Regions from separate parts of the Bradyrhizobium cedriense genome, predicted to be linked through region 1. Evidence: predicted binding sites of a transcription regulator. Region 1 holds the regulator's gene; each other region holds the start of a gene.
The links. The regulator LexA, encoded in region 1, represses DNA repair genes until DNA is damaged. The targets are predictions, from matches to a motif close to TGTTCNNNNTGTGTTCNG.
Positions count from the first base shown of each region.

Region 2: the regulator LexA is predicted to act here: its motif matches at 4,630-4,647, upstream of ACYCVF_RS10355 (DUF3072 domain-containing protein).
Region 3: the regulator LexA is predicted to act here: its motif matches at 4,521-4,538, upstream of ACYCVF_RS19915 (DNA recombination protein RmuC).
Region 4: the regulator LexA is predicted to act here: its motif matches at 3,365-3,382, upstream of ruvC (crossover junction endodeoxyribonuclease RuvC).

Region 1 covers NZ_JBTSWB010000008.1:226,449-234,236, forward strand. The annotation lists gene ACYCVF_RS28925 (bifunctional diguanylate cyclase/phosphodiesterase) at 1-216, shown strand, start outside; gene ACYCVF_RS28930 (S41 family peptidase) at 330-1,667, opposite strand; gene ACYCVF_RS28935 (hypothetical protein) at 1,666-1,800, shown strand; gene ACYCVF_RS28940 (alpha-hydroxy acid oxidase) at 1,974-3,107, shown strand; gene ACYCVF_RS28945 (HAD family hydrolase) at 3,123-3,746, shown strand; gene ACYCVF_RS28950 (hypothetical protein) at 3,898-4,092, shown strand; gene ACYCVF_RS28955 (molybdopterin molybdotransferase MoeA) at 4,323-5,534, shown strand; gene lexA (transcriptional repressor LexA) at 5,711-6,412, shown strand; gene ACYCVF_RS28965 (hypothetical protein) at 6,969-7,403, shown strand; gene ACYCVF_RS28970 (ComEC/Rec2 family competence protein) at 7,523-7,788, opposite strand, start outside.
Region 2 covers NZ_JBTSWB010000002.1:875,521-883,308, reverse strand. The annotation lists gene ACYCVF_RS10385 (HAMP domain-containing protein) at 1-1,720, shown strand, start outside; gene ACYCVF_RS10380 (HWE histidine kinase domain-containing protein) at 1,734-3,215, shown strand; gene ACYCVF_RS10375 (hypothetical protein) at 3,212-3,502, opposite strand; gene ACYCVF_RS10370 (hypothetical protein) at 3,574-3,831, shown strand; gene ACYCVF_RS10365 (hypothetical protein) at 3,926-4,168, shown strand; gene ACYCVF_RS10360 (hypothetical protein) at 4,353-4,568, opposite strand; gene ACYCVF_RS10355 (DUF3072 domain-containing protein) at 4,685-4,879, shown strand; gene ACYCVF_RS10350 (DUF6496 domain-containing protein) at 4,967-5,248, shown strand; gene ACYCVF_RS10345 (hypothetical protein) at 5,255-5,617, opposite strand; gene ACYCVF_RS10340 (Do family serine endopeptidase) at 5,888-7,435, opposite strand; gene ACYCVF_RS10335 (universal stress protein) at 7,653-7,788, shown strand, end outside.
Region 3 covers NZ_JBTSWB010000004.1:697,539-705,326, reverse strand. The annotation lists gene ACYCVF_RS19940 (DUF805 domain-containing protein) at 99-749, shown strand; gene dapE (succinyl-diaminopimelate desuccinylase) at 746-1,912, shown strand; gene truA (tRNA pseudouridine(38-40) synthase TruA) at 2,072-2,809, opposite strand; gene fmt (methionyl-tRNA formyltransferase) at 2,809-3,732, opposite strand; gene def (peptide deformylase) at 3,871-4,398, opposite strand; gene ACYCVF_RS19915 (DNA recombination protein RmuC) at 4,570-5,772, shown strand; partial or broken gene ACYCVF_RS19910 (GIY-YIG nuclease family protein) at 5,861-6,162, shown strand; gene ACYCVF_RS19905 (AmpG family muropeptide MFS transporter) at 6,342-7,703, shown strand.
Region 4 covers NZ_JBTSWB010000010.1:175,943-183,730, forward strand. The annotation lists gene ACYCVF_RS33010 (methyl-accepting chemotaxis protein) at 1-340, opposite strand, end outside; gene ACYCVF_RS33015 (methyl-accepting chemotaxis protein) at 450-2,198, opposite strand; gene ACYCVF_RS33020 (YebC/PmpR family DNA-binding transcriptional regulator) at 2,424-3,170, shown strand; gene ruvC (crossover junction endodeoxyribonuclease RuvC) at 3,415-3,942, shown strand; gene ruvA (Holliday junction branch migration protein RuvA) at 4,183-4,800, shown strand; gene ACYCVF_RS33035 (hypothetical protein) at 4,797-5,327, shown strand; gene ruvB (Holliday junction branch migration DNA helicase RuvB) at 5,324-6,376, shown strand; gene ACYCVF_RS33045 (DUF6869 domain-containing protein) at 6,474-7,343, shown strand; gene ACYCVF_RS33050 (metallophosphoesterase) at 7,450-7,788, shown strand, end outside.

The DNA of each region.
Region 1 (7,788 bases):
AATCTGGCGACCGCGCGCCGCATGACCACCACGGCCGAAGGCGTCGAGACGGAGGAGCAGCAGCGCCTGCTCCGCGCGCTCGGCTGCTCCGAGATGCAGGGCTATCTGTTCAGCGCCGCCAAGCCGGCCGACAAGATTCTGGAGCTGTTCGCGCTGCATCGCAGCCGGCTCGCCCAACGCGAAGGCAGCGAGAGCCGCCGGCGCGAGGCGGGCTAGGTCTCCGCTGCAAATGGCAGGGAATGACTCTGAGCCGGGGACGCCATCCCAAACGAATTTGCCCGAGAGCGGTCATCCGTTCCCGGGCGATCGGCGGCTGTAGATCGCAAGGTTCAGTTCGGCACAGAAGCCTTCGGTGCGGGCTTTGCCGCTGCGGCATTCACGGTGACGCCATGCAGGAAGTCGTAAGCCGCATGTAGGGCCTTATCGTCCTTCGTCTCCGGCGGGACATAGGATTGCGACCCGGTCTGCTCGGAGCCGTCGGCGGCCTGCAGATGCCCGCGCATCTGGGACTCCGCCATGGTATCCATCCGGCCCTTCAGCTCGGGTGGCACGTCCTGGAGGATCTCGATGTCGGGCGCGATGCCCTGAGCCTGGATCGAGCGGCCCGACGGCGTGTAGTAGCGCGCCGTGGTCAGCGCCAGCGCGCCGTTGCCGGAGCCGAGCGGAATGATCGTCTGAACCGAACCCTTGCCGAAGGAGCGCGTGCCGATCAATGTCGCGCGCTTGTGGTCATGCAGCGCGCCGGCGACGATTTCAGACGCCGAAGCCGAGCCGCCGTTGATCAGCACCACCAGCGGCTTGCCCTTGGTGAGATCGCCGCCATGCGCGGTGAAGCGCTGGGTCTCTTCCGGAGTGCGCCCGCGGGTCGACACCACCTCGCCACGCTGGAGGAAGGCGCTCGACACCGACACGGCCTGGTCGAGCAGGCCGCCCGGATTGTTGCGCAGGTCCACCACATAGCCCGCGAGCTTCTCCGCGGGGATTTGCTTGGTGATCGACGCGATCGCCTTCTTCAGGCCGTCGGCGGTCTGCTCGTTGAAGGAAGTGATGCGGATATAGCCGATGTCGTCGTTCTCGACATGGAATCGCACCGGGCGCACATGGATGATCTCGCGGGTTATCGCGACGTCGAGGGGCGCGTCGGCGCCCTTGCGCACGATGGTGAGCTTGGTCTTGGTGTTGACCGGGCCCTTCATCTTGTTGACCGCCTGCTCGAGCGTCATGCCCTGCACGGCCTCGCCATCGATCTTGCTGATCAGGTCGCCCGACATGATGCCGGCCTTCGAAGCCGGCGTGTCGTCAATCGGCGAAACGACCTTGACGAGGCCGTCCTCCATCGTGACCTCGATGCCGAGCCCGCCGAACTCGCCGGAGGTGGTCTCCTGCATCTCGGTCCAGGCCTTGGCGTTCATGTAGCGGGAGTGCGGATCGAGCGAGGTCACCATGCCGGTGATCGCACCCTCGATCAGCTTGGCATTGTCGGGCTTCTCGACGTAGCTGGCCTTGACCCGTTCGAACACCGCGCCGAACAAATTGAGCTGGGAATAGGCATCATCCGCACTCGCTGCCGCCCGCGCCGCCCATACTCCGCTGTGCGGGCTGGCTACCAGAAGGGTCAGACACGCTCCGGTGAGCGCGCCCAGGGGAAACAGCAGGGATTTCCGCATGGATGAGGTCGCCTTTTTGCTTGGCAGTTCTCTTGGGGTCAGCAGACGCCACGCAAATGGCGATCCAGCCCGCTTCTCACAATACCATTCCGGTTTCTTCAAGGCCGGGATGCCACGTCAGCGGGTGCGCTGAAGAAATCCCTTCGCCTTGGCCTAAACATTTGGCAACGTTCCGAGACTGTTTCGTGCAAAGCGGAAAGCGGTCGGACCGCCCACCCCTCGCAGCTATGCGATTTTAGGATGGTTTTGGAGGGCCGGACGCGATAGGCGATGGCGATAAGACTTCAAATTCTCGGGAGGACGACAATGAACGAAGCGCCCCGCATCCGGCCGGAACGGAACGTCGAACTCGGCGCCAGCACCGAGTTGTTCCAGAATCTGCACGAGTTCGTCCGGAAGGCGCGCGCCAACCTCAACCAGAATGCCTGGGACTACATCGTCGGCGCCGCCGAGACCGAGACCACGATGCGCCGCAACCGCATGGCGCTGGACGAGATCGCCTTCCGCCCGCGCGTGCTCCGCGACGTCCGTCAGGTCGACGGCGGGGTCGATCAATTCGGCCGCAGGATGCGCCTGCCGCTGGTGCTCGCCCCGGTCGGTGCCCTCGAGATTTTCGATCCGGATGGCGCGGCAAGCGTAGCACGCGCCGCCGGCACTTTCGGTGCGGCGCACATGCTGAGCTCGGTGTCCGAACCGGGCCTCGAGAAGACCGCCGAGGCTGCCCGGGACGCGCTGCGGCTCTATCAGCTCTATGTCCGCGGCGACGATGCCTTCGTGGCCGATGTCGTCAGCCGCGCCGAGAGGAACGCCTATGCGGCCTTCTGCCTGACCGTCGACACCGCCCATTACAGCCGTCGCGAGCGTGACATCGCCAAGCGCTATGTTCGCGAAAGCCGGCTGCGCGCCACCGGTGGCGACTACCAGAAGGGCCTGGAATGGCGGACCGTGAAGATGATCAAGGACAAGTTCAAGATTCCGCTGATCCTCAAGGGCATCGCCACCGCAGAAGACGCCGAGATCGCGGTCGATCACGGCGTCGAATGGATCTACGTCTCCAACCATGGCGGCCGTCAGCTCGATCACGGGCTCGGCGCCATGCATGTGCTTCCCGAGATCGTCGAAGCGGTGAAGGGCCGGGCCAAGATCATGGTCGATGGCGGGTTCTGCCGCGGCACCGACATCGTCAAGGCGATCGCCGCGGGCGCCGACATCGTCGGCATCGGCCGGCTGCAGTGCTGGGCGTTGGCGGCGGCGGGCGAAGCCGGCGTGGTGCGAATGCTGGAACTGCTGGAGGACGAAGTGCTGCGCTGCCTCGGCCTCCTGGGGGCCACCTCGTTCGCCGAGGTCAATTCATCCTGCTTGCATCCGGCAACGGCAACCAACCCGCCGAGCGTGTTCAGCGCCTTCCCGCTGTTCGACCACGATCCTTATCGATACTGAAGTGAAAAGGACACGATGACCTCCCTCTCTCCCGGCAGCGCGGACGCGCTTCTGTTCGACCTCGGGCGCGTGGTGCTCGACATCGATTTCTCCAAGGCGATCGCCTGCTGGGCAGGGCATGCCGGCTGCGAGCCGGAAGCCATCGTCGCGCGCTATGTGCGTGATGAGGCCTACCGGCTGCACGAGGTCGGCAGGATCAGCGATGAGGAATACTTCGCCTCGCTGCGCGCCTCACTCGGCATCGGAATTTCGGATGCGCAGTTCCTGGAGGGCTGGAATGCGATCTTCGCAGGCGAGATGCCCGACATCGCCGAGCTGTTGCCGCGCGCGGCAAAGCAGATGCCGCTTTATGCCTTCTCCAACACCAATCGGCCGCACGTGGATTATTTCTCCAGGGAGTACGCCGACCTGCTGAGCCACTTCCGCGAGGTTTACCTGTCGTCCAGCATCGGTCTGCGCAAACCTGATGCGGAGGCCTTCGACCACGTCGTGGCGGCGATCGGCGTCCCCGCGGAGCGCATTGTGTTCTTCGACGATCTGGCCGAGAACGTCGAAGGCGCACGGGCGCGCGGATTGACCGCCGTGCATGTGACCTCGCCGCGTGACGTCGGCAGCGCGTTGCTGTCCTTGGGAATTTGACCGCAAGGATCCTGAGGTCCGGTTCGGGGAACTTAACGGGCTCCGATGAGGAACCAACTCAGTTTGTGCATTTTTGTACGAAGTTCCGGGAACGGAATACCTCTTCCGGACTCTAAGAGTCGGTTGGGACTTCTACATCGGATTCATTCTCGTGCTCGGCAAATCCTACCTCACAAAACAGGCCTCTCTGCTTCTCGAATTCGCCAGAACGACGTCGGATTCGCGCCTCTCCGCCAAATTGATCAGCAAGGCCGCCGACCTGAAATCCCAGGCCGATCCTCTGCCGGACAAGGATCAGAGCCCAAAAGCTCCCGACATCACTCCGGGCGAGCAGACGCGGAGTTGACCGATGCTGGTCGTGGCGCTCGTTCTCCTCGTGCTCGCCGTGGCCATCCTCGTACCAGTCTGTATCGCGTTCCGGATCATGCCGCGGCGCATTTGAACTGCATCCGCCGATGCAAGTGTCAGGACGCAGGATGAATCGTCCTGCGTCGGCGCATTTTGCCTCTGGGCGGGCACTCGGCTAGAACTCTCGCTGCCAGTTTGCCCGAGCCAGCCCAGCAGGAGATTTCATCTTTGGCCCTGATGCCCGTTTCCGACGCGCTTGCCGCGGTGCTGGCGGGTGCAGAGCCGCTGCCGGAAGAGATGGTCGCTCTCGACGCAGCCTTCCACCGCGTGCTCGCCCGCGACGTCGCAGCGCGGCGCACCCAGCCGCCGCAGGCGATGTCGGCGATGGACGGCTATGCCGTGCGCGCGGCCGATGCGGCGAGGATCGATTCCCGGCTGACGGTCATCGGCGAGATTGCGGCAGGCCGGCCATTTGCGGGATCGGTCGGTGCCGGCGAGGCTGTGCGGATTTTCACCGGCGGCATCATTCCCGACGGCGCGGATACCGTCGTGATCCAGGAGGACACGGTCGCCGAGGGCAACCGCGTCACGATCAAGGAAGCCGCGATCATGGGCCGGCACATCCGCACCGCCGGCGTTGACTTCCGCGAGGGCGACGTCCTCCTGCGCAAGGGAACCCGCCTCACCGAGCGCGATCTTGCGCTTGCGGCCGCCATGAATCACCCCGAGCTTGCCGTCTGCCGCCGCCCAAAGGTCGCGATCCTTGCCACCGGCGACGAACTGGTGATGCCGGGCACCGCGCCAAGCCACGGCCAGATCGTCTACTCCAACGGCTACGCCCTGCACGCGCTCGCCCGCAGCGAGGGCGCCGAGACCATCGACCTCGGCATTGCCGCCGATACGCTGGAGGCCACCAAGGCCGGCATCCGTCGAGCCCGCGAGAGCGGCGCCGACATCCTGGTCACGACTGGCGGCGCCTCGGTCGGCGATCATGATCTGGTCCAGCAGGCGCTACGAGACGAAGGCATCGCGATGGCGTTCTGGAAGATCGCGATGCGACCGGGCAAGCCGATGATGCATGGCCGGCTCGGCGCGATGCGCGTGATCGGTCTGCCGGGCAATCCCGTGTCATCCTACGTGTGCGCCTTCCTGTTCTTGGTGCCGCTGATTCGCGCGCTGTCGGGCCGTTCAGTGATTCATCATCACCGCGAGCGCGCGGTGCTCGGCAGCGATCTCGGCGCCAACGACCAGCGCGAGGATTATCTGCGTGCGCGCCTCGAGCCGCGCGGCGACGGCACGCTCGTCGTGATTCCCGTCAGCCATCAGGACTCCTCCCTGCTTGCGAATCTGGCTGCGGCACAGGTACTTCTCGTACGCGCACCGTTCGCGCCAAGGGCCGACGCCGGCACGGCCTGTGAGGTGCTGCGCCTGCCCGGCTGAGCGACACGGCCACACGCGTCGCGCGAGCTTCGCTCTGTTCACTATAAATTAAGCAGTTGCGGAACACATATCGAACATATAGTGTCCGTTCATGATTTGTTTCGAACGTGTAGCAGCTTATCGCTGAACTCCTCGTCTCGGAATCGAACGACATCAACCGGGGGACTTTGGTCGAGATGTTGACGCGCAAACAATACGAGCTTCTGCGGTTCATCAGCGAACGTCTGAAGGAGAGCGGCGTGCCGCCGTCCTTCGATGAGATGAAGGATGCGCTCGACCTGCGCTCCAAGTCAGGCATCCATCGCCTGATCACTGCGCTCGAGGAGCGCGGCTTCATCCGCCGCCTGCCCAACCGCGCTCGCGCCATCGAGGTTATCAAGCTGCCCGAGCTCCAGGCCGCCGCCGGCAGTCGCCGCGGCTTCACGCCGAGCGTCATCGAGGGCAATCTCGGCAAGATACGCGCGAGCTCCAGCCCGCCCGCGGACGAGGGCGAGCGTCCGGTCGCTGTGCCCGTGATGGGCCGCATCGCGGCCGGCACGCCGATCGAGGCGTTGCAGACCCGCAGCCACACCATCAGCGTACCGCCCGACATGCTCGGCTCGGGCGAGCACTACGCACTCGAAGTGCGCGGCGACTCGATGGTGGAGGCCGGCATCCTCGACGGTGACATGGCGCTGATCCAGCGCAACGAGAGTGCCGATACCGGAGACATCGTGGTGGCGCTGATCGACGACGAGGAGGCCACGCTCAAGCGCTTCCGCCGGCGCGGCGCCTCCATTGCGCTCGAGCCCGCCAATTCAGCCTATGAAGTCCGGATTCTTCCGCCGAACCGGGTGAAGATTCAGGGCAAGCTGATCGGGCTTTACCGGAAGTACTGAGCGGATCCAGCCGCTCAACTGCTTTGGAGCGGATGAGTCTCCGCCCCGGCCGGATGGTCTTTCTGGTTCTGCACAGATTGTCCGGCCCCTCTTCCGGCGCGACATGCTCGGCTCACCGCACGAAGCAGCATTGCTTTGCGGCCTTTCGGTTCAAGGAATGACCGCGTGCCGGACCGGCCATGAGCAGTCGTGCTGCCGCTGGTCGCGGCATCAGCGTCGCACACCGCTGCTGCACGAATGCGTCGCCATGTCTGTAAGATGTCTGCAAGGCCACTGCGGCCGGCGGCCAAATTCTCAGTGCCCCGAGTGCAGCCGCGGCCCTCGCAATCGAGCTGGCAATATTCGCGCTGCGAGCGCGAACGCCAAGAACGCGGCTCCTGAATGCACGGAGGCGAGCTTTGTTCCTATTGGATTAGGGAAAGATAATGTGATCGCGGCTTGCGGACGCAGCCGCAGATTTGCCCATAACCAAGCAGAGCGTTGCGTGCTTCCACCTGATAGAGGCCTGCGCCTCAGAAAGAGGTGCGGGTCCTCATCTTCGCATGAGGAGCACCCGATGTGTGACTACAGCCTGCATGCCGTCGCGACGCGCCCCGCCGAGGTCGGCGAGACCATCGTCACGACAACCTTCCGCGGCACCTCGACGCGCGGCTTCGCCTCCGAAGCCGATCTCTCCGTCGCGGTCTGCCTGCTGCCGGGAACGGAGCTCGCTTTCGCCGACAACGTTCGTTATGACAACCGCTGGATCTGGACACGCACCGTCAACTCCCGTGTCGGCAAGTTCGGCAAGATCGACCCGCACATTCCCGATCGCCACCATGACGCGATCGAATTCCCCGACGGCAAGTACGTGCTTGTGACACAGCTCGTCGAAGGCCAGCGCGCGACCGTGCTGCAATTGCCGGTGACCCAGACGGTTGGCGAGCGCGAGCACAAGCCGCAAATCGTCGCCGGCACGCGGCCGACGATCACGCGCCAGCCGATCGGCTGACGTCATCGCCCCGGCCAACGGTCGAGGGCCAGGATCGAAATGCCATCGCCGGCCGAGGCCGGCGAGATGGTCCGATTTGCGTCCGACGGAGTGCCATCGGACCGCCACCATATCCGTTCTCAATCGTCAGCCTGCAAGTCCGTCTCTGACGGTGTTGCGTCCCGGTTGCGGGACACTGCCGTCCTCGGCGCAAGGCTGCCGCCGAAATCCCCATCGCCGGCACCGGCCGGCAGCCAGGGGCGGCTCGCGCCCCGCGTCCTCACCGCCTTAACCGAGAATCCGCCACCGCTCTGCGTCAGGGCCAGCGCGCCCTGACTGGCGAGACGCGGCCGATCGACCACCATCGCCGCGCAATCCGGCGGCGCGGGCCACGCCGTCACCACCA
Region 2 (7,788 bases), on a different contig from region 1:
GATCGACGTCGATCCGAACCTGCCTCGCAGCATCGTCACCGACTCCAAGCGGCTGCAACAGGTCCTGAAGAACCTGCTCTCCAACGCCTTCAAGTTCACAGCGGAAGGCGAAGTGCGCCTCAAGGTCGCGGGCGCGATCGGCGGCTGGGGCACCGATCACCCGGTGCTGAATTCGGCGCCGGCCGTGATCGCGTTCGAAGTATCCGATACCGGCATCGGCATTCCCCTGGAGAAGCAGAAACTGATCTTCGAGGCGTTCCAGCAGGCGGATGCCGGCACCAGCCGCAAATACGGCGGCACCGGCCTCGGGCTTGCGATCAGCCGCGAGCTCGCTAGCCTGCTCGGCGGCGAGATCCACCTGCGCAGCTTGCCGGGCAAGGGCTCGTCCTTCACGCTCTATCTGCCCTTGAAATATTCCGGCCCCACCCTCGCGCCGCGCGCGCCCGCGCCGCAGCAGTTCAGCCAGCCGCCGGCGCTACAACCGAGCGCCCCGGAGCAGCGGGCCATCGAGCAGCTTCCCGACGACCGGCTCAACCTCGAGCCTGGCGACACCATCCTCCTGATCGTCGAGGATGATCCGCATTATGCGCGCGTGCTCATCGATCTGGCCCGCGACAAGGGTTTCAAGGTGCTGGTTGCCGCCCGCGGCGCCGAAGCGCTGGAGCTCGCCAAACAGTACCAGCCGACGGCGGTCTCCCTCGACGTATTCCTTCCGGACATGCTGGGCTGGGCGGTGCTGAGCCAGCTCAAGCACAATCCGCTGACCCGCCACATCCCGGTTCAGATCATCACCCTCGACGAGGACCGCCAGCATGCGCTGGCGCGCGGCGCGTTCTCGTTCGTCAACAAGCCGACGACGACCGAGGGCGTATCGGCCGCGCTGACGCAGATAAAGGAATATGCGCGGCCACGGCGCAAGCGACTTCTGATCGTCGAGGACGACGAGGCCGAGCGGCTGTCGATCCGCGAGCTGCTGCACCACGACGACATCGAGATCTTGGCGACGGACACCGGCGCCGGGGCGCTCTCGACCTTGCGTGAGCAGCCCTGCGATTGCGTGGTGCTCGACTTGCGGCTGCCCGACATGAGCGGCTTCGAGGTGCTCGACCAGATCCGCAACGACGAGACCCTGTCGAACATCCCGGTCGTCGTATTCACCGGCCGCGAGCTTTCAGCGGAGGAGGATGCCGAGCTTCACACCATGGCGCGCAGCATCGTGGTCAAGGGCGTGGAGTCGCCGGAGCGCCTGCTCGACGAGACGGCGCTGTTCCTGCATCGCGTGATCACGGAACTTCCGGTCGAGAAGCAGCGCATGCTTGAGAAGCTGAACAGTTCCGACGAAGACCTGATCGGCAAGACCGCCCTGCTCGTCGACGACGATGCCCGCAACATCTTCGCACTGTCTAGCGTGCTGGAACGGCGCGGCATGAAAGTGCTGACGGCCACGACCGGCAGCGAGGCGGTGACACTGGTCGAATCCAATCCGGAAATCGCCATCGTGCTGATGGACATCATGATGCCGCAGATGGATGGCTATCAGACCATCGGCGTGATCCGCGAGAACCCGGCCTTCGCCCGTCTTCCGATCATCGCGCTGACCGCCAAGGCGATGAAGGGCGATCGTGAGAAATGCCTCGAAGCCGGCGCGTCCGATTACCTCGCCAAGCCCGTCAATACCGACCAATTGCTGCTTGCGATCCGCATGTGGCTGCACCGCTGAGTTGGATCCGCGAATGGACCACGAAAAGGTCAACATCCTCCTCGTCGACGACCAGCCGGCCAAGCTGCTCGCCTATGAGGTGATCTTGAAGGATCTCGGCGAGAACCTCGTGATCGCCTCCTCGGGGCGCGAGGCGCTGGAGGTGCTGCTCAAGACCGAGATCGCGGTGATCCTGGTCGACGTCTGCATGCCCGAACTCGACGGTTTCGAGCTCGCCGCGATGATCCGCGAGCATCCGCGCTTCCAGAAGACCGCGATGATCTTCATCTCGGCCATCCAGGTCAGCGACATCGACCGGCTGCGCGGCTACGAGATGGGCGCGGTCGACTACGTGCCTGTGCCGGTTGTGCCGGAGGTGCTGCGCGCCAAGATCAAGGTGTTTGCCGAGCTTTACCGCAAGACGCGCGAACTCGAACGGCTGAACCACGAACTCGAGGACCGCGTCCGCGCACGCACCGCGGAACTGGAAAGCTCCACCGCGAAGCTGCGCGAGAGCGAGCAACGCCGCAGCATGGCGATCGCCGCGGGCAAGATGGGATCATGGGACTGGGACTGGATCAGCGGCGATTGGATGTGGGACGAGGGGCAATACCGCATCTTCGGCGTCAGCGCGGAGATCTTCGCGGTCAATCCCGCCAACGTTCAGGCGCTGTTGCACCCCGATGATGTCGATCAGTTGCGCAAGGCGATCGCCGAGTTCAACAAGGGCACGCGCTCCTACGAGACCGAGTTCCGCATCGTGCGGCCCGACGGCGAGGTGCGCTGGTGCGTCGGCACGGCGGCCGCGACGGTCGACGAGAGCGGGCGCGTGGTTCGAGTGAGCGGCGTCACCGTCGATATCACCGAGCGAAAGCGCGCCGAGGAGCGGCAGAATCTCCTGGCCCGGGAAGTCGATCATCGCGCAAAGAACGCGCTGGCGCTGGCGCAGTCGATCGTGCGCCTGACCCGGGCTGATGAGGTCAAGGCCTATGTCAACGCCGTCGAGGGACGCATCAACGCACTGGCGCGCGTGCACACCATCCTCTCGCTGTCGAGCTGGCAGGGCGCCGAACTCTCCAGGTTGATCGAGGAGGAACTCGCGCCCTATTCGCTCGGCGGCCAGATCCGATTGGCAGGTCCCGAAGTTCAGTTGCTGCCGGCAACGGCCCAGACGCTGGCACTCGCGCTGCACGAGCTCTTCACCAACTCGGCAAAGTATGGCGCGCTTTCGACACGGTCGGGACGGCTCGCCATCGATTGGCAGGTCGAGGACGAGGTGCTCACGCTGAGGTGGGAAGAATCCGGCGGGCCGCTGGTCATGGCACCGAAATCTCGCGGGTTCGGCACGCGAAGCCTGCTTGCGAGCGTCGAGTCCCAGCTTGGCGGACAGGCGCAATTCGATTGGCGCGCGGAGGGCTTGTTGTGCCGTCTGGAGGTGCCGTTGACGCGCAAGACGGCCGCACTTGGCAAGTTCGACACCGCCGCCGCCACCGAATTGCAACGCGCTTCCGGTTAGCCGGACGCTGCGCTCGTCATGCGTTCGGCCATCCGCGGTTCGCGAGCGATCCGTCCTTCCAGCCAGGCTTCCGTTCGGGCGAGATCGCGCAGTGCCCTGGCGTAGCGACGAGCCGCGCTCCGTTCCGCACCGCACGGGAGCTTGCGCGCCTTGCGCAGGATGTCCGCGGCCGCATTGCGATAGGCCAGCGAGCGGTAAAGAAAGACTACCTTACCCATATCGATGTTCCCGTTTTGATGGCGTTCATTGTCGCAAGCCCGGCATGAACGCCGGATGAAGCCGGGCAATGACAATTCCTGCCATTCACGGGAACCAGGAAATCACGCGCGCGTTTGCATGCCAGTTCGGGATGCAGCCCATGCGCACCAAGAAATCGTCCGAGCTGATCTCCGCCAGCGGCCTCATCAAGCTGATGACGCATGCGATGATGGGTGCAGCCCTCGGCCTCGTCTTCAGCCTCACGCTCGTCCTATCCAATCCAGCCGTGGCCAACCTGCTGAACAACGGCGGAAGCCAGGCCGCTTTGATCTTCACCCTCACCTTGGTGACGACTTTCGCGATCGGCGCGACGCTCACCGGCGTCGTGTTCATCCTTGAAGAAGACAAGCAATCTTGAAGCGTTGGTGACCGCGAGGCGGTGCGTTGTTGGGAACTCCTGCGGCGAATCTCGGTTGGCCGCCTGCGTCACTTTGACTCAGGGAGTTTCCCGCATGCAGACGACCAAGCTTGCTCTCGCCGTAATGTTGGCAACCGGCCTTGCCGCCGCGCCGTTCGCAGCCCAGGCCAAATCGCATAAGGCCAAGCATGGATCTTCGATGTCATCGTCGCAGACGACCGGCGCCAATACCAAGTCTTCCAGGGGCGCTGATCCGTCCGGCCAAGGCGGCTCTGGTCCCGGCTCCGATCAGGGCGGCACCATGACGAACAAAGGCGGCATGACCAACACCAAATAGGCACTCCCTGGAATCCATGGAGGGCTCCGCCACCGCGGAGCCCTCTACCTTAGTGCCCGGCGCTTCCTGTCAGCACGCGGCATCCAGGAGCTCCGGCGCTCGCGGCGCGCGCACATTCAGCTGAGCAGCTCGGCGCGGAACTTCGAGATCCGGTAGAACCTCTCCACGCGCGCTCCCGAAGATCTCAGCGCCTGATCCCGCTCACGGGATTGCCGACTGCCTTCATACGAAGGCGCACCCGGTCGCGGACATCGGGCAGCACGTCGCTGCCGCCAGCCGCCTTCCATTCGCCGATCAGGAGGTTGATTTTCCGGCGCAAATCCATCTGCGCCAGGGCCCTTTGTGTGCAGTCGCAGTCGCGCTCGACGAGGTCGCGCACCGACGCCTCGACGTCGGCCATTTCGAGCCTCAAGACCCTGATTTTACGTCGAATTTCATTAATTCTGTTGTCCATGGCTTGTTAGAACAAAATAAGAACATATAGTCAAGTCACGATTTTCAGAACGGAGAAGCCGGATGCAGATGCAAAGTAAGTTCGACGCCAGGGTTTTTCTTGGTGAGCAGATGACACGGGCGCAGGGCCTTAGGCTGAAACGATTGAGCGACGAGGCCTATCAACCCGCCCAATACGCGCGCGATCTGTCGTTCGGCGAGGCCGCACGGCGCATTCAGGCGCTGGAAGCGGAAATCGAGCTGGCGAATTCGTTCTAGGCTGCATTGCGCCACTGGAAACGTTGAATACGCGCTGCCGGAACCATGGCGGTGCCGAATGGTTCTCCACGCCAAGGGAGAACATGCATGGCACGCAAGGCAAAGAAGCGCCGCTACTCGCGCAGCTCCGGCAGCGAAGTCGCAGGCGAGATGCGGCGCTACAAGAAGGGGACCGCCAAGAGCGGCCGCGGGGGACGCGGCGGCCGCGTGAAGAGCCGCAAGCAGGCGATCGCGATCGGACTGTCGAAGGCCCGCAAGAAGGGCAAGAAGGTCCCGAAGAAGGCATCGAAGCGGAAGAGCGCCAAGAAGACGTCCAAGAAAACGTCCAAGAAATCATCGAAGCGCAAGTCCTCCACACGGTCGCGCTGACCCGTCTCAGATCATGCTCCCCGGCATGAAGCAGCGGATCGAAATCCCGAACGCAGTCTTCACCGGCCACACCATGGTGCGGCCGGCCCGGTTCGGCTCAGTGATGACGGCTTCGTCCGGCACCTCGATCCACTGCCCGTCAATGCGCACGCGGTAACGGCCGTTGTGAGACTCCCAGTCGGGATCGGCAACGGCAAAACCATCCGCGTCCGAGCAGCACGGACCGAGGTGGCTGCGCAAGCTGTCGAACCATGGCTTCAGGGGAGAATCCGCGTAGCGGCCGTCGTCGCGCCCAAGCGCGTTTGCGCCCCAGAGCACCAATGGCGCCACGAGCAGCGCGCACCTCAGCGAGAGCTTCAATCGATCCATGGCGGCACCGATCAAATGCGAACCACCGGCCAGTTCCACAAAGCGCCGGGGAAGTTCGGGTTCCACGCTTGCAACCCGAGTCCACGGCCACGTTGCCGCAGAGCACGGAGGCACGTCAGGATCGTGATCGACGAACACGGCTTTTTCGGACGCACCGGGTCATCATGACTGCCGTTAACGAGAATGTTATCGGCGCCTGTGGGAATCTCGAGCAAACAAAAAAGGCGGCCCATGAGCCGCCTTTTCAGATCGTTTCGGTCGAGGATCGCGTCAGGCGAGTGGCACCGCGACGAAACGCGTCGCCTCCGCGCTTCTGACCTGCAACAGCACGGTGCGCTTGCCCGAAGATTTGGCCTGCGCCAGCTCCGAACGAACGTCGCCGACATTGCCGACCGCCTTGCCGCCGACATTGAGGATGACGTCCCCGGTCTGAATGCCGCGCTGTGCCGCCGGCCCCTGCGGATCCACTTCGGTGACGACGACGCCCTTCTGGCCCGCGCCCTGGACGTCACCTGCCGGCGCCAGGCTCAGACCGAGGCGCGGCGTGCCGGCATTCGGCTGCCCCCTGCCCTCTTCGGCATTGCCGCTTCCTTTGGCTTGCCGCTCGTTCGGCAGCTCGCCGAGTGCCAGGGTCACCGTTTTGCTGTCGCCCTTGCGGAAGACATCGAGCTTCACGGACGTGCCCGGCGCCAAGGTGGCGATGGTGCGGGCGAGGTCACGGGAGTCCTTGATCGTGGTGCCGTTGACGGCGGTGATGACGTCCCCCGCCTCGATGCCGGCTTTCGCCGCCGGGCTGCCATCTTGCGGATCGTCGACGATCGCGCCGCGCGCCTCCTTGAGGCCGAGGCTGTCGGCAATATCCGATGTCACGGGCTGCACCTGCACGCCAAGCCAGCCTCGGGTGACCGCGCCCTTGTCCTTCAATTGCGCGACGACGAGCTTGGCGGTCGAGGCCGGAATATCGAAGCCGATGCCGACCGAGCCGCCCGAAGGCGAGAAGATCGCAGTGTTCACGCCAATCACGTTGCCGTTCATGTCGAAGGCCGGGCCGCCGGAATTGCCCTTGTTGATTGGCGCATCGATCTGGATGAAGTCGTCATAGGGGCCATTGCCGATGTCCCGGCCGCTGGCCGAGACGATGCCGGCGGTCACGGTGCCGCCGAGACCGAAGGGATTGCCGACCGCGACCACCCAGTCGCCGATGCGCGGCTTCTGGTCGGAGAATTTGACGAATGGAAAGTCCCTCTTGCCATCGACCTTGATCAGCGCGAGATCGGTCTTCGGATCGGTGCCCACGACCTTCGCAGTGTAGGTCGTACCGTCATCCATCGTAACCTGGACGGACTCGGCGTGGTCGACGACGTGGTTGTTGGTCACGGCATAGCCGTCGGCGGAAATGAAGAAGCCGGAGCCTTCGCCCGTGATCATCTGATGGCGCTGGCGCGGCGTGCCGTTCATGCCGCCCGGGAAGCGGAAGCCGAACTGTCGCGAGAACTGGTCGAACGGCGTGTCCTCGTCCGAATCCATCCGGTTCTGCTGCAACATGGCGCTCTTGTCGTTGTCCCGGTCGATCTTCACCCGCACCGAGATCACCGCGGGTTTGACCTTGCTGACCAGATCGCCGAAGCCCGGCGGCGTCGCGGCGGCTTCCGCGGCCTGAGCCGGCGCAACGAAGGAGTTCATGCCGAACGGCAACGAGCCTGGCGCAATTGACAGGGCGGCCACGCCCAGCGCGGCCACGGTGCCGAGCAGCGCGAGCCGGCGCGGACGCAAGATCTTGCGAGAGGTGGCGGTGTCGGATTTGACGGGATCGTTCATGTCGAAATGTCCATGTTGAGCTGATGTCGCCTTGCCATCAACATGGTCGCTGCCACCTTACGGCGTCCCGTCCATCCGATTAAATCTCGGCAAAGAATGGCCGAGCGGGCGCAGCCGGCAAATCGTCGCCGCCCGTTTGATGCAGCTCAACACGGGTCCTTGGCGCAGTGAAAAACTGCGGCCATCGGATGATATCCACGTCCAGCGGAGGCGCGCCATGTACAAAGACATTCTCGTCCACATTCCCACCGAACGTCCCATGCGCTCCGCGATCGAGGGCTCGATCTCGCTCGCGGCGCATCTCAACGCACATCTCGATGCGGTCGCGGTCGGCTATGTCGCAACCAGTACAG
Region 3 (7,788 bases), on a different contig from region 1:
TCACGCCTCAGGATGACGCTCTAAGCAGTGCATTCGAACCCACCGCTCCTCCATAGCGACCAATTCCCGGGCGGCCCCTCCCGCCCGGAGCCATTCGCATGGACTGGACTTGGTATCTCTTCCGCTTCGACCGCCGCATCAACCGTGCACTGCTGTGGCAGGCGCTGCTCATCGTCGCGCTTCTGGCGGCCTTGCTCGGGCTGATCGATCAGGCGATCCACGTCGCGAGCGGCCAGAGGGCGTTCACCTCCACCCTCAGGCTCGATTTCGACTTCGGTCTCGACGAGCTCTTCAAGCTGGTCGATCCCCGGGCCTATCGCGTGCCGGCATCCTTTGACCGCACGGATCTGATCCTGAAGTCGTCCGGCTTGGCGGTGTTCGCATGGATTTTCCTGGCAACGGCAATCAAGCGGCTGCACGATCGCGGCAGGAGCGGCTGGTGGATCATCCCGTTCGTCTTCATCCCCGGCCTGTTCAGCCAGTTCTCGGACCTTTTGCCTGACGCCAACTGGACGCTTGCGTTCAGCCTCACCGCTTCGACCCTGTGGCTGTGGGGCCTCGTCGACATGTTCATTCTGCCGGGCACCTCGGGCCACAACCGGTTCGGCCCCGATCCGCTCGCCGAGGTCGAGGACGGCTCCGCATCCGCCTCGTCCCCTGCAAAAAGCTGGGATCAGCGGAGCGAGCTCGAATTCGTGCCGCCCAGCGCTAGCCCGCCCGGCGGGATGCATGTTAAGCGGGGCGCATGACCGATGCTCTGTCCATTGCCCGCGATCTGATCCGCTGCCCCTCGGTGACCCCGGCCGACGCCGGCGCGCTCGGGGTGCTCGAAAAAGCTCTCACCGCGGCCGGCTTCACCTGCCACCGCGTGACGTTCTCCGACCCCGGCACCGCCGACGTCGACAATCTCTACGCGCGGCTCGGCGCTGAAGGGCCGCACATCACCTTCGCCGGCCACACCGACGTGGTGCCGCCCGGCGACGAGAGTGCCTGGAGCGTCGGCGCATTCTCCGGCGAGGTGAAGGACGGCATCCTGCACGGCCGCGGCGCGGTCGACATGAAGGGCGGCATCGCCTGCTCGGTCGCCGCGGTGCTGGAGCATCTCGCCGCCAATGGTGGCAAGCCGCGCAGCGACGGCAAGGGCTCGATCTCCTTCCTGATCACGGGCGATGAGGAAGACGTCTCCATCAACGGCACCATCAAGCTCTTGAAATGGGCTGCGGAGCGCGGCGAGAAATTCGATCATTGCGTGCTCGGCGAGCCATCGAATGTCGAAGTGCTCGGCGACACCATCAAGGTCGGCCGGCGCGGCTCGCAATCCGGCACGCTCCATGTCGACGGCGTGCAGGGCCATGTCGCCTATCCGCACCGCGCGTCCAATCCTGTGCCGGACATATCCAGGCTGATCGTGGCGATCTCGGACGAGCCGCTCGACCACGGCAGCGCGCAATTCCAGGCCTCCAATCTCGAATTCGTCTCGGTCGATGTCGGCAACAACGCCTACAACGTGATTCCCGGCCAGGCCCGCGCCAAATTCAACATCCGCTACAACGACAACCACACCCAGGCTTCCTTGCGCGAGCTGGTCGAGGCACGCCTGGCCAAGGCCTGCGGCAACCGCATCAAGGCCCGCATCGTCTGGGAGCCATCCAACTCCAACGTGTTCGTGACCAAGCCGGGTCCGTTCACCGATCTTGCGGTGTCCGCGATCGAGGAAGTGACGGGCCGCAAGCCGGAGCTGTCGACCTCGGGCGGCACGTCGGATGCGCGCTTCATCTCCAGCTATTGCCCGGTGATCGAGTTCGGGCTCGTCGGCCAGACCATGCATCAGGTCGACGAGCGCGTGCCGGTGACGGATTTGGAGAAGCTGACGAAAGTGTATCGCGGGATTTTGACGCGGTATTTTGCTTGAGGCGCTGTTGCCTCCACAAAGAGAGCTGTCATCGCCCGACCTGATCGGGCGATCCAGTATTCCAGAGACAGTCGTGATTGAGCCGCGAGGCCGCAGCGTACTGGATGCCCCGCCTACGCGGGGCATGACACTGAGGGTGTGGCAGCAGCGCGCCTCACCTCAATAATCCACCTTCATCAAGTACAGCCCCTCCGGCGGGGCGACGATGCCGCACGCCGCGCGGTTGCGGGCTGCTAACGCGGCGGAGAGATCGTCGGCCGTCCAGCGCCCCTCGCCGACCCAGACCAGCGAGCCCACCATCGAGCGCACCTGGCTGTGCAGGAAGGAGCGCGCCGAGGTGAGAATCGTGATCTCGCGGCCGTCGCGCAGCACGTCAAGCTGGTCGAGCGTCTTCTCCGGCGACTTGGCCTGACACTCGGTGTCGCGGAAGGTGGTGAAATCGTGCTTGCCGAGCAGGCGCTGCGCCGCTGCGTGCATCGCGTCGGCATCGAGCCGGCGCGGTACGCGCCAGGCGTGGCCGGCGTCGAGCGCGAGATTGGCGCGGGTGTTGACGATGCGATAGCGGTAGTGGCGCCTGACCGCCGAGAAGCGCGCCTCGAAAGTATCAGGCGCGATCTCGGCCTCGAGCACCGCAATCGGATGCGGACGCAGATGCGCGTTGAGCCCGTCGCGAAAACGGCCGGGCGGAAACTGCTTGTCGACGTCGACATGCGCGACCTGGCCGCGCGCGTGCACGCCGGCATCGGTGCGGCCAGCGCCGTGCACCCGGGTATCCGCCCCGGTCATCGCCTTCACCGCCGCCTGCAGCGCGCCCTGCACCGACGGCAGCGTCTCCTGCATCTGCCAGCCGAAGAACGGCGCGCCGTCATATTCGATGGTGAGCTTGTAGCGGGGCATCAACCGAACCGCATCGGCGGCTTGACGGGCACGCCGCGCAGGAACTCCGATGTCTGCATCCGGGCCTTGCCTTCGCGCTGCAGCTCGATGATGCGGATCGCGCCCTCGCCGCAGGCGATGGTGAGGTTGTCATCGAGCACCTCGCCCGGCGCGCCGGATCCCTTCGCCAGCTCGCAGCGCAGGATTTTGACGCGCGCAGCATCGAGCTCACTCCAGGCGCCGGGGAACGGCGACAGGCCGTGGATGTGGCGCAGCACGGCACGCGCGGGCCTGGTCCAGTCGATCCGCGCCTCAGCCTTGTCGATCTTGGCGGCATAGGTGACGCCGTCCTCGCCCTGCTTCTTGAGCTGGAGCCCGCCGCGTTCGAGCGCGGCCATCGCGCGCACCATCAGGTCGGCGCCCAGCCGGGACAGGCGATCGTGCAGATCGGCGGCGGTCATATTGTCGGATATCGCGAGCCGCTCGGCCATGGCGACGTCGCCGGTGTCCAAGCCGACGTCCATCTTCATCACCATCACGCCGCTTTCGGCATCGTCTGCCATGATCGCGCGGTTGATGGGCGCGGCGCCGCGCCAGCGCGGCAGCAGCGAAGCGTGCAGATTGTAGCAGCCGAGCTTTGGCGCATCGAGAATCGCCTGCGGCAGGATCATGCCGTAGGCGACGACGACGGCGGCATCGGCCTCAAATCCGCGAAACTCTTGCAGCGCTTCCGGCGTCTTCAGCGTCTTCGGCGTCAGCACGGGAACGCCGAGTTTTCGCGCGGCCTCCTCGACCGGGGTCGGCTGCAGTTGCAAGCCGCGCCGCCCGCCCGGCTTCGGCGCACGGGTGTACACCGCCGCGATGTCGTGGCCGTGCGCAACCAGCTCGAGCAGCGTCGGCACGGAGAAATCGGGCGTGCCCATGAAGATCAGGCGAAGGGGCATGTGGCGAGACAATCCTCGAAACGAGCAATGTACTCGTCATGGCCGGGCCTGTCCCGGCCATCCACGTTCTTCCTGCTCGCGACGGCAAAGAACGTGGATGCCCGGCACAAGGCCGGGCATGACGGCGAACGACGCGGCCTACTCAACCGCGCGCTTGGCCGCCTTCTCGAACTTCTTGATCACGCGGTCGCGCTTGAGCTTCGACAGATAGTCGACGAACAGCACGCCGTTGAGATGATCGATCTCGTGCTGGATGCAGGTGGCATAGAGGCCTTCGGCGTCCTCCTCGTGCACCTTGCCGTCGAGATCGGTGAAGCGCACGCGCACTCTCGCGGGCCGCTCGACCTCTTCGTAATATTCGGGGATCGACAGGCAGCCTTCCTCGTAGACCGACAGTTCCTCGGACGAGGCGACGATCTCGGGATTGATGAAGACGCGCGGGAGCGGCTTGGTCTCGCCGTTCTCGTCCCGCTTGGCGAGGTCCATGGTGATCAGCCGCAGGGGTTGCGCGACCTGGATCGCCGCGAGGCCGATGCCGGGCGCGTCGTACATGGTCTCGAACATGTCGTCGGCAAGCTTGCGGATCTCCGGCGTGACCTTCTCGATCGGCTTGGAGACCAGGCGCAGCTGCTTGTCCGGCAGGATGATGATTTCTCGTAGGGCCATGGCCGCGATTTAAGCCGCGCGCCGGATGCGGTCAATCCGGCCAGGAACCCCGTTAACCCTCCGCTAACCATAAAACTTCAGGGTTCGTTAACCATAAAAATCAACGGGACATTCAGCATAAATGTTCGCCATTCGTTCGCGCGCCCCGGCGAATCGGCTAGAAGGGTGGGCATGAACGACATCATCTTCGTGCTCGGCGACTGGCCGATACGCGTCATCGACGCGCTGATCGGCTTCGGCGCCCTCGTCCTCATCCTTCTGGTGGTGATTACCGTCGTGATCGCGCGCTCCGGGCGGCGCGGCGCGGAACTCGCCATGGCCAACGCCATCCGGGCCGACGAGCTCGAGGAACGTCTGAGCGAGGTGCTGCGGGCGCAGAGCGAGTCGTCAGGCCGGGTCGACGCCATGACCCAGGCGCTGGCCGGCCGCCAGGCCGAGATGGCGCGCGCGGTCAACGAGCGGCTGGATTCGGTGACGCACCGCGTCGGCCAGTCCATGGAACACTCGACCCGAAACACCATGGAGAGCCTGCGCGCGCTGCACGAGCGGCTCGGCATCATCGACAGCGCGCACAAGAACCTGACCGACCTCACCACGCAGGTAACCACCTTGCGCGACGTGCTCTCCAACAAGCAGTCGCGCGGCGCGTTCGGCCAAGCGCGGATGGAGGCGATCGTCCAGGACGGCCTGCCGAAGGGTGCCTACGAGTTCCAGTTCACGCTCTCGACCGGAAAGCGTCCGGACTGCGTCGTGTTCCTGCCCGATCAGCGGCCGCTTTGCATCGACGCGAAATTCCCGCTGGAAGCGATGACCGCGCTGCACGACGCCCGCAGCGACGAGGAGAAGCGGATCGCTACGCAGCGGCTGCGCGGCGACGTGATGAAGCATGTCAGCGACATCTCCGAAAAATACCTCATCACCGGCGAGACCCAGGAGATGGCGCTGATGTTCGTGCCGTCGGAATCGGTCTACGCCGAGATTCATGACGGTTTCGACGACGTGATCCAGAAGGCCTATCGCGCCCGCGTCGTGCTGGTGTCGCCCTCGCTCCTGATGCTTGCGATCCAGGTGATGCAGCAGATCATGAAGGACGCGCGCATGCGTGATGCCGCCGACCAGATCCAAACCGAGGTGATCAAGCTCGGGGACGATCTCGGCCGCCTGCGCGAGCGCGTGGTCAAACTGCAGAAACATTTTTCCGATGCGAACGAGGACGTCCGCCAGATCCTGATCTCCGCCGACAAGATCGAGAAGCGCGCGGGACGAATCGAGGAGCTTGATTTCAGCAAGACCGATGCGCCGGCCGAGGGGCCGCGGCTGGTGGCGACGGGCGCGGGCGAGCTGTTTCCGCGGAAGCTCCAGGCGGGGGAGTGATTCTGCGCTGACATGCGGTAACCTGCCGCCTCTATACCGGTGTCGTCGCCCGGCTTGACCGGGCGACCCAGTATCCCAGAGACAGCAGATGGGCGCGCGGTCGTACTACGTGTACATTCTCGCCAGCAAGATCGGCGGAACGCTTTACATTGGCGTGACGAACGACCTCATCGCCGGATCGCACAACACAAGCTGAAGCTCGTCGAGGGCTTCACGGAGAAGTACGACGTCGCCCGGCTTGTCTATTTCGAGCAGTTCGATGATCCCGAAAACGCGATCAAGCGGGAAAAGCGCCTGAAGAAATGGAACAGGGCCTGGAAGGTTCGGCTGATTGAGCAGCACAACCCGAATTGGGATGATCTCTATCACGAAATTGCCGGCCCGCCATGACGCTGTCATGCCCCGCGAAGGCGGGGCATCTAGTACGCCGCGGCGGATGTGATTGAACCGGAACGCCGGTGAGTACTGGATCGTCCGCCTGCGCGGACGATGACACTGAGGATGTAAGGCTCTCTCACCTCGCGGCCATCGCGCAAGTCATTCCCCCCAGAATCTGCTAACACCACACCATGACCGCACCTGACGCGACTTCCCCTGCCGCGACTTCCGCCCCTGCGACCTCCTGGCGCGACGGCCTTGCCGTCTACCTGCAACCGCGGGTGCTGATCGTGCTCTTCCTCGGCTTCTCCTCGGGACTTCCGCTGGCGCTGTCGGGGTCGACGCTGCTGGTGTGGATGGCCGAGGCGGGGGTCGATCTCGGAACCATAGGGCTCTTTGCACTGGTTGGAACGCCGTACACTTTGAAATTCCTGTGGGCGCCGCTGGTCGATGCGCTGCATGTGCCGCTCTTCACGCGCGCTTTCGGCCGTCGCCGTGGCTGGCTGGTGTTTTCGCAGCTGCTGCTGATCGGCGCGATCCTGCTGCTGGCGCTGACCGATCCGGCGCGCTCGCCCCTGTTCGTCGCGCTTGGTGCGCTCCTGGTCGCGACTATGTCCTCGACGCAGGACATCGTCGTCGATGCATTCCGCGTCGAGAGCCTGCCCGAAAGCGAGCAGGCCGCCGGAATGGCCGCCTATGTCGCGGCCTATCGCATCGGCATGCTGATATCGACGGCGGGCGCCTTGTTCATCGTCACAGGCTTCGAGGCGATCGTCCCTCGTGGCGCCGCCTGGATGTGGGGCTATGTGGTGATGGCGGCTCTGGTGCTGATCGGCACGGCGACGGCGCTGGCGGCCACCGAGCCCGCGCAATCCAAGCGCGCCGAGGCTGCCACGCAGGATGAGGACGCGCTCGTGCGGGTGTTCCATGCCGCGATGGGCGCGTTCTCGGAATTCCTGAGCCGCAAGGAAGCGTGGACGGCACTTGCCTTCGTCGTGCTATTCAAATTCACCGACGCGTTTTCCGGTAACATGACCGTGCCGTTCGTGATCGACATCGGCTTCACGCGGAACGACTACGCGGTGATCGTGAAGGGCGTCGGCATCGCAGCGACCTTGGCCGGCGGCTTTGCCGGCGGCTTTGTGGCACGGCGCTATTCGCTCGCAACGAGCCTGTGGATCGGCGGCATCGTCCAGGCCATGTCAAACCTGTCGTTCTCGTGGCTGGCGCTGGTCGGCGTCAATGAATGGGCGCTGACCCTCGCTATCACCTCCGACAATTTCTGCAATGCCATCGGCACCGTGATCTTTGTCGCCTATCTCTCGGCGCTGTGCCAGAACCCGCTGCACACCGCGACCCAGTATGCGCTGCTGACGGCGCTCGCCGCCGTGGGCCGCACCTACCTGTCATCGGGTGCGGGCTATCTGGCGAAAGCGACGGGCTGGCCGATGTTCTTCGCGATCTCCGTCCTCGTCGCCATCCCGAGCCTGATGCTGCTGGCGCATCTGCAGAGGCGCGGACACTTTGAGGCGCTGGGGCCGGCGCGGGTGTAGAACTCACCTTCCTCTTTCGTCATTGCGAGGAGCTCTCGCGACGAAGCAATCCAGACTGCCTCCGAGGAGATTTTCTGGATTGCTT
Region 4 (7,788 bases), on a different contig from region 1:
CCACGGCTGCGACCAGCTCGGAGATATGGCTGACCGCGGTGTCGACCGCGCCACGCGATTGCACGATCTCGCCGACCGCCGCGGACGTCGTCGTTTGCACGGCCTGCGATGCGTTGGCGATGTCGTGGTTGGCCGACACCATGGTCTCGGCCGTCTTCTGCAGGTGGTGGAAGCGTTCCGACTGGCTCGCGACGCGGTTCGCGACCTCCTGGACGTTGCCGGCGATGTCGGCGAGTTCCACGCCGAGGCCGCCGATGCGGTCGGCGAGCTGGTCGATCAGCCGCTCGGCGAGGGTGCGGTTGGAGCCGGTGTCCATGACGGCAAGTTGTGCGGCGGACATGTTCGACGAGTTCTCCAGTGAGAGCCGTTCATCGGCTCACGGCGGCATTCCCATTCCAGAATTCGACTTTAGAGGATGATTCGCCGCTGCCGTCTTGCCTGAGCGTGCACTACAGTTTGTAGGCAGTGCGAAATCCGCCCCAGTGCCGGCCCTGCACGCGGATCGGGACGTCGATCTCGCGCATCATCACGGTGTTGCCGTTGCCCATGTCCCGCGCATAGCTCTGGACCAGGTACGAGCGCAGGTTGTGCGCGGCAGCCAACCCCGCCGGATCGTTGAATATCCGCCGGTTGCGGCTGTTGGCTGTGTTCCAGGCGACGTCGCCCGGCCGCTGCGGATGGGAATAGATCTTGTTGTGCACCGGCAGGAACCCGTTGCGGTCGACCATGGCGCAGAACGCCATCCGCGGCTCTCTCGCCAGAAACGCCTCCTGGAACGGCGGCAGGGCGCGGTCGGCCCAGTCGAGATATTTCGTGCGGTATTGCTGCGGATTGGTGCCCGCAATTTCCACGTAGTCCGTGTCGAACAGCTCCTCCAGCCTGACCTCGCCACGCGCAACCGCCTGCTCGAATATCTTCGTCAGCGCATTGCCCGCCTCCATGGCACGGGTGACCAGCTCCGTGTTCTCCTCATGGATCGACCAGAGCTTGTCCTCGATCTTCTCGCTGAGCGCGGCGCTGGAGCCAACGAATTGCGCGCGGGCGCCGGCCTTGGACTGCTCGACCACGCGCAGGCGGCAGGCGCCGATGTCTTCGAGGGTGCCTTCGATCATCGCTTGCGGCGCGAGCCGGCTCGCGTCCGTGCCGCCGATCAGCAGGCCGTCCATCGCGATTTCATAGACCGGCATCACGCCGCGCGCGGTCTCGAACCTGAGGTGGCAGGGCAGCCGCTCGGTCTTGCGGCGGTCGGCGTGCTCGCTCTGGCGGAGCAGCACGGCGCAACGCGACTTCAGCTTCTGAGCAAAAGTTGTGACGGCCTTGCCCGCCTTGGCGACGCTCTCGCCATGGGTCTCGGCCGCCTTGGTCGCGGCATCGATCTCGGCCGCGCTCTCGCCCACCGACACGATGAACTCCGAGGCGCTGGCGGCGTTGCCGGAAACTTCGCTGGTGGTGGCGTTCTGCTCGGCGACGGCGCCGTTGACGGTCTCGAACACCGGGCGGATCGCCTCGATCGCCTGGGAGATGCGGTGGACGGCCTCCGCGGAGCCGGCGGCGTCGCGCTGGAGCGCGTCGATCTTCCGGGTGATCTCCTCGGTCGCGCCCTGGGTCTGCACCGCGAGGGCCTTGACCTCGGTGGCGACGACCGCAAATCCCTTTCCCGCAGCGCCCGCGCGCGCGGCCTCGATGGTCGAGTTGAGCGCGAGCAGCGTCGTCTGCCGTGCGATCTGTGCGATCAGATTGACGACGTTGCCGATGGCGGCGGAGGACTCGCGCAAGCGATCGACATTGGCGCGGGCTTCCTGCGCCGCGGCGCTGGCCTCGTCGGCGAGCTTGCCGGCATTGCGCACCTGCGCGCCGATCCCCTGGGCGGACTGGGTGAACTTGTCGGCGGCATGGGCGAAGGTGGAGGCGGTCGACTGCGCCGCGTTGGTCCGGCCGGTCAGGGCGTCGGTCCGGTCGCGAATGGCGGCAAGCGTCGCGGCGGTGGCCTCGGCGCCGCCGGCCACCGAATTGGCGGCGCGCTCGAGCTGGCGGATCATGGCGCCGAGCTCGAGTTCCAGCAATTCCAGGATCTCCCGGGCCGAATCACCCTCGGCGGCCGCGGCCGGCTCGGAATGGGCCGCCGGCTGCGGAGCCTCCGGGGCTGTCACAGGCTCAGCCTGGTCCGGCAGACGCTTCCGAAATAATCCGAACGCCATCGGGTCTCTCTTGTCGGGGGACGGTCGGGTGCTATTTTCGCAGGCCGGAATGAAGTCATGGTTAACGATGCCTGACATCTAGGCAGGAACCATTGCGCCAGCTACCTTTGCGGTACGACCCTAAAGCACTGGAGCCCTTTGATTCCGGTGGGTTGGCGGCCTATAAGGCCGCGCTTCCCACCCCGATCGGTGAACGACCCCAAAAGACCATTCAAGAGACCACGCATGGCCGGACATTCCCAATTCAAGAACATCATGCACCGCAAGGGGCGGCAGGATGCCCAGAAGTCGAAGCTGTTCGGCAAGCTGGCGCGGGAAATCACCGTCGCGGCCAAGCTCGGCACGCCCGACCCCGCCATGAACCCACGCCTGCGCGCCGCCGTGATCGCTGCGCGCCAGGAAAACATGCCGAAGGACAACATCGAGCGCGCCATCAAGAAGGCGCTCGGCAGCGATGGCGAGAACTATGACGAGATCCGCTACGAGGGCTACGGCCCCGGTGGCGTCGCCGTCATCGTCGAGGCGCTGACCGACAACCGCAACCGCGCTGCTTCCGACATCCGCTCCTTCTTCACCAAGTCCGGCGGCAATCTCGGCGAAACCGGCTCGGTGTCCTTCATGTTCGACCGCACGGGCGTGATCGAATTTGACCGCAGCGTCGCCTCGGATGACGCGATGCTGGACGCTGCGATCGAGGCCGGCGCCGACGACGTGGTCTCGGGCGAGAACGGCCACGAGATCTACGCCTCGACAGAAGGCTATCGCGACGTCGCCAAGGCGCTGGAAGCCAAGTTCGGCGAGCCGCGCAAGGCCGCGCTGATCTGGAAGCCGCAGAACACGGTCGCGGTCGATGACGAGACCGGCGAGAAGCTCCTGAAGCTGATGGATCTGCTCAACGAGCACGACGACGTCCAGCAGGTCTACGCCAATTTCGAGATATCGGACGCGCTGGTCGCGAAGATGGGCGGTTGACGCAGTTCTCGTGTCCCGGACGCGCAGCAGCGTGAAACACTGCTGCGCAGGGTCGGGACAAACCGCGCCTCGAGCGCCGGCGGCAACATTGGCCCCGGGTCAGCGGCGCATCACCATAGCGCGTTGAGGACGCGCGCGAGGGCACTTTTGCTGCGTCGCGCCCGGGGCACGAGGCCCCACTTCCCTGTTACTTCCGTTCTGTTTCTGTTTCCCCCCGCGGCGGCCAGCCGCTATCACATGGCCCATGACTGCGCTCCCGATTCGTGGCCCCGTTCGCATCATCGGCATCGACCCCGGCCTGCGCCGCACCGGCTGGGGCGTGATCGAGGCCGACGGCAATCGGCTGATCTACGTCGCCTGCGGCTCGGTGGAGCCGCCGGACGACCTGCCGCTGGCGAGCCGCCTCCTCGCGATCCATGAAGGGCTTGCCGCCGTTCTGTCCGGTCACCAGCCGATGGAGGCCGCGGTCGAGCAGACCTTCGTGAACAAGGACGGCGTCGCGACGCTGAAACTCGGTCAGGCCCGCGGCGTCGCCATGCTGGCGCCCGCGATGTTCGGCATCTCTGTCGCTGAATATGCACCGAACCAGGTCAAGAAGACCGTGGTCGGCGCCGGTCACGCCGACAAGCAACAGATCGCGATGATGCTGAAGATCCTGCTGCCGAAAGCCGAGCCGCCGTCCGCGGACGCCGCCGATGCGCTCGCCATCGCCATCACCCACGCCCATCACCGCCAGAGCGCGGCGCTGCGGTTGAAGGTGGTGGGTCTCTAATGCGCGTTGTGAGGCACAGATGAGCCGCATGGACGGTGTGCTCCCTCCCCCCCTGTGGGGGAGGGCTGGGGAGAGGGGTAGCCGCAGCGGTGGTGCCGCCGTCGTCAATGAGCTGCACGCGTCACCCTCGCGCCTTCGAGAGAATCCCCGTGTGGCACCCCCCTCCCTGACCCTCCCCCACAAGGGGGGAGGGAACGGTGAATCAATGCCGTGCGTCCTTCAAGCGAGGGGTGCGCAGCGATGATCGGTAAGCTCAAGGGCCTGATCGATTCCTACGGCGAGGATTTCGTCATCCTCGATGTCGGCGGGGTCGGCTATCAGGTGCATTGCTCGTCGCGCACCTTGCAGCATCTGCCTTCGCCTGGCGAGGCCGCCGTGCTGTCGATCGAGACCTATGTCCGCGAGGACCAGATCAAGCTGTTCGGCTTCCGCACCGACCAGGAGCGCGAATGGTTTCGCCTGCTGCAGACCGTGCAGGGTGTCGGCGCCAAGGTCGCGCTCGCCGTGCTCGGTACGCTGTCCCCGGCCGACCTCGCCAATGCCATTGCGCTGCGCGACAAGGCGGCCGTGGCCCGCACCCCCGGCGTCGGCCCCAAGGTCGCCGAGCGCATCGTCACCGAGTTGAAGGACAAGGCGCCGGCCTTCGCCAACGTTGATCCGGCCGTGGTGCATCTCGCCGGCGCCGTCGACGACCAGCGCGCGCCGCGCCCCGTGGCGGATGCGATCTCCGCGCTGGTCAATCTAGGCTACGGCCAGCCGCAGGCCGCCGCGGCGATTGCCTTGGCCGCGCGCAGTGCCGGCGAGAGCGCGGAGACTGCGCAGCTGATCCGGTTGGGCCTGAAGGAGCTGTCGAAGTGAGCGCGGCCCGCACCAATTCCGTCGTCGCTCTCCTTCGTCGCCTTTCGTGCGTGGTCGGTATCGTCGTGGTTTTCTCCGTTGTGGGGCCGCTGACGACCGCCGCGCTGGTTTCGGTCGTGGTGACGGCACTCGGTGCCGCGGTGCTGCAGATGTTTCTTGTGCTCCTCGATCTGGAGGCTCTGCGCGCTCTGGCTTCGATCGCGATCTTGCTGCTGGCCATCGCCACGGTTCTCGCCTCGTTCCTTCCTGCAGTCGTTGCCGGTCTGATATTCGCGCTGGCCGCGGTCTACGCCGATGTCAACATGATCTGGATGGCGTGGCTCGCCGCGGCCGTGGCCGCGGCCGGCTTCGTCGCGCTTGGCATGTTCGTTGTGCCCTCTGAAACCTCGGCGGTGATCGTGCCCAGTGTCCGTTCCGTGCCAGAGGCGCTGAAGCTTTCGGCGATGCTCGCCGTCGTCGCCGTCATTCCGGCCAGCCTGTGCTGGTGGCTCGCGAAACCTCTGCGTCGTGTTATCCTGCCTGCATGACCACGCCCCCACGCATCGTAACGCCCGAGCGCCGCAGCGACGATGTCGGCGATACCGCGCTGCGTCCGCAATCGCTGTCCGATTTCGTTGGGCAGCAGCAGGCGCGCAAGAATCTGTCGATCTTCATCGAGGCGGCGCGCAAGCGTGGCGAGGCGCTGGATCACGTGCTGTTCGTCGGCCCGCCCGGCCTCGGCAAGACCACGCTGGCGCAGATCGTGGCCAAGGAGCTCGGCGTCGGCTTTCGCGCCACCTCGGGGCCGGTGATCGCCAAGGCCGGCGATCTTGCCGCGCTCCTCACCAATCTCGAAGAGCGCGACGTGCTCTTCATCGACGAGATCCATCGCCTCAGTCCGGCGGTGGAAGAGGTGCTCTATCCTGCGATGGAGGACTTTCAGCTCGATCTCATCATCGGCGAGGGCCCGGCGGCGCGTTCGGTGAAAATCGAGCTGTCGAAATTCACGCTCGTCGGCGCCACGACGCGCGCAGGCCTTCTCACCAATCCCTTGCGCGACCGCTTCGGCATTCCGGTCCGGCTCAACTTCTACACCATCGAGGAATTGGAAAGCATCGTCAGCCGCGGTGCGCGCGTGCTCAATGTCGGAATGACCGCGGACGGGGCCAACGAGATTGCACGCCGCGCCCGCGGCACGCCGCGCATCGCCGGGCGGCTGCTCAGGCGTGTGCGCGATTTTGCCTCCGCGGCCGATGCCGACAAGATCGATCGCAAGATTGCCGACCACGCGCTGAGCGCGCTCGAAGTCGACGCCGCGGGTCTCGACGCGATGGACCGCCGCTATCTCTCGACCATCGCGCTAAACTATGGTGGCGGCCCGGTCGGCGTCGAGACCATGGCCGCCGCGCTGTCCGAGCCGCGCGATGCCATCGAGGACATCATCGAGCCCTATCTGATCCAGTGCGGCTATCTCCAGCGCACCCCGCGCGGCCGCCTGCTCACCTCGCACGCCTTCCGCCATCTCGGTCTCGCCGAGCCCAATCGCGATCCGGCCCAGTTCGGCCTGTTCGGCACCGAGCAGTCCGAGGACGACTGACTGCCGCAACCGGTGAACCCGCCGGTTCAATCTTGTCACTAATCCGATGCGCGGCGCACGGCATCGCCGCTCACGCATACGGATTGGAGTTGGAAGAATGCGGCCGACGGACGACACTGGACTGCTCGAGGTCATCGCGGCCGCGCCGCAGCTGCGCACGCCTGATGAGACCGAGGCGTTTCTGGATCCGATGCCGGTCACTGAGCTGGCATCGATGTGGTGCGCGCTTCAGCGCGTCAGCCGGCGCGACCAGGTCGGCGGCATCTGGGCCTTGAAACTCTATTTCGATCGTCTGCCGCACCGCCGGCCGCAGCAAGCGCTCGATCTCGTGCTGGAGGTGCTCAGGACCGAGACCGACAAGCCGACTGTGATGCAGCTCAACGACAAGTTCCTGCTGTCGCTGCTCTATGCGCATGGCGAGGCGGTGATCGCGCGCATCGAGCACGAGGCCGCGCGTCATGACCGGTTGCGCTGGCTGCTCGGCGGTGTGCATGTCGCGCCCGACGATCCCTTGATGTCGCGCATTGCAGAGCTTGCCGACAACGAGGCCTGGCAGGCCGACCATCTGGCCCAGCGCACGCCGCGCGAGCCGCTCGATTGCGCCGGCATGTCGACCGCAGCGCTCGCCCGTGCTTGGGTCGAGCAATATTCCAAGTCCGATCGCGACCAGGACGACAATCTGTTCACGATCATGGATTTCGAAAAGGACCTGCGCGAGGATGATCCCGACCGAATGATCGACCTGATCCTGGAGATCCTGAAGATCGAGGCCAATCCGGTGTTGATGTCGCTGCTCGCGGCAGGTCCCCTCGAAGATGTGATCAGCACCGGGACGATCGACCGCATCGAACGTGAAGCGCGTGTCAATGAACGTTTTCGCGATCTGCTCGGCGGTGTCTGGTACTATCGCGCGTCGGACGAATTGAAGACGCGGCTGGATGCGCTGGTCGGCGAGAGCCGCTGGTGATGCCTGTGCAAGGCGTCTGCACGAGGATGCAGACCATCTGCACGAGCGTATCCCAATTCCGCTTCAATCGCATCGCATCGAGAAGCTGCATCAGAAGCGAGCTTCCATGATCACGCGCCGTCATCTCATCCGTTCCATCGGCGGCCTGTCCGCCCTCGGCGTCTCGACCGCCGCCTATGGCGTCGGCGTCGAGCCGATGCTGAGGCTCCGCGTCACGCGCTATCATCCGACGCCGCGGCAATGGCCCGCGGATCTTCCGCTGAAGATCGCCGTCATCGCCGACCTCCATGCCTGCGATCCCTGGATGCCGCTGGAGCGGGTCGAGGCCATCGTCGACCGCACCAATGCGCTGAACGCCGATATCATCGTGCTGCTCGGCGACTATGTCGCCGGCCTGCATCAGGTCACGCGCATCATTCCGTGCAACGAATGGGCACGTCTGCTG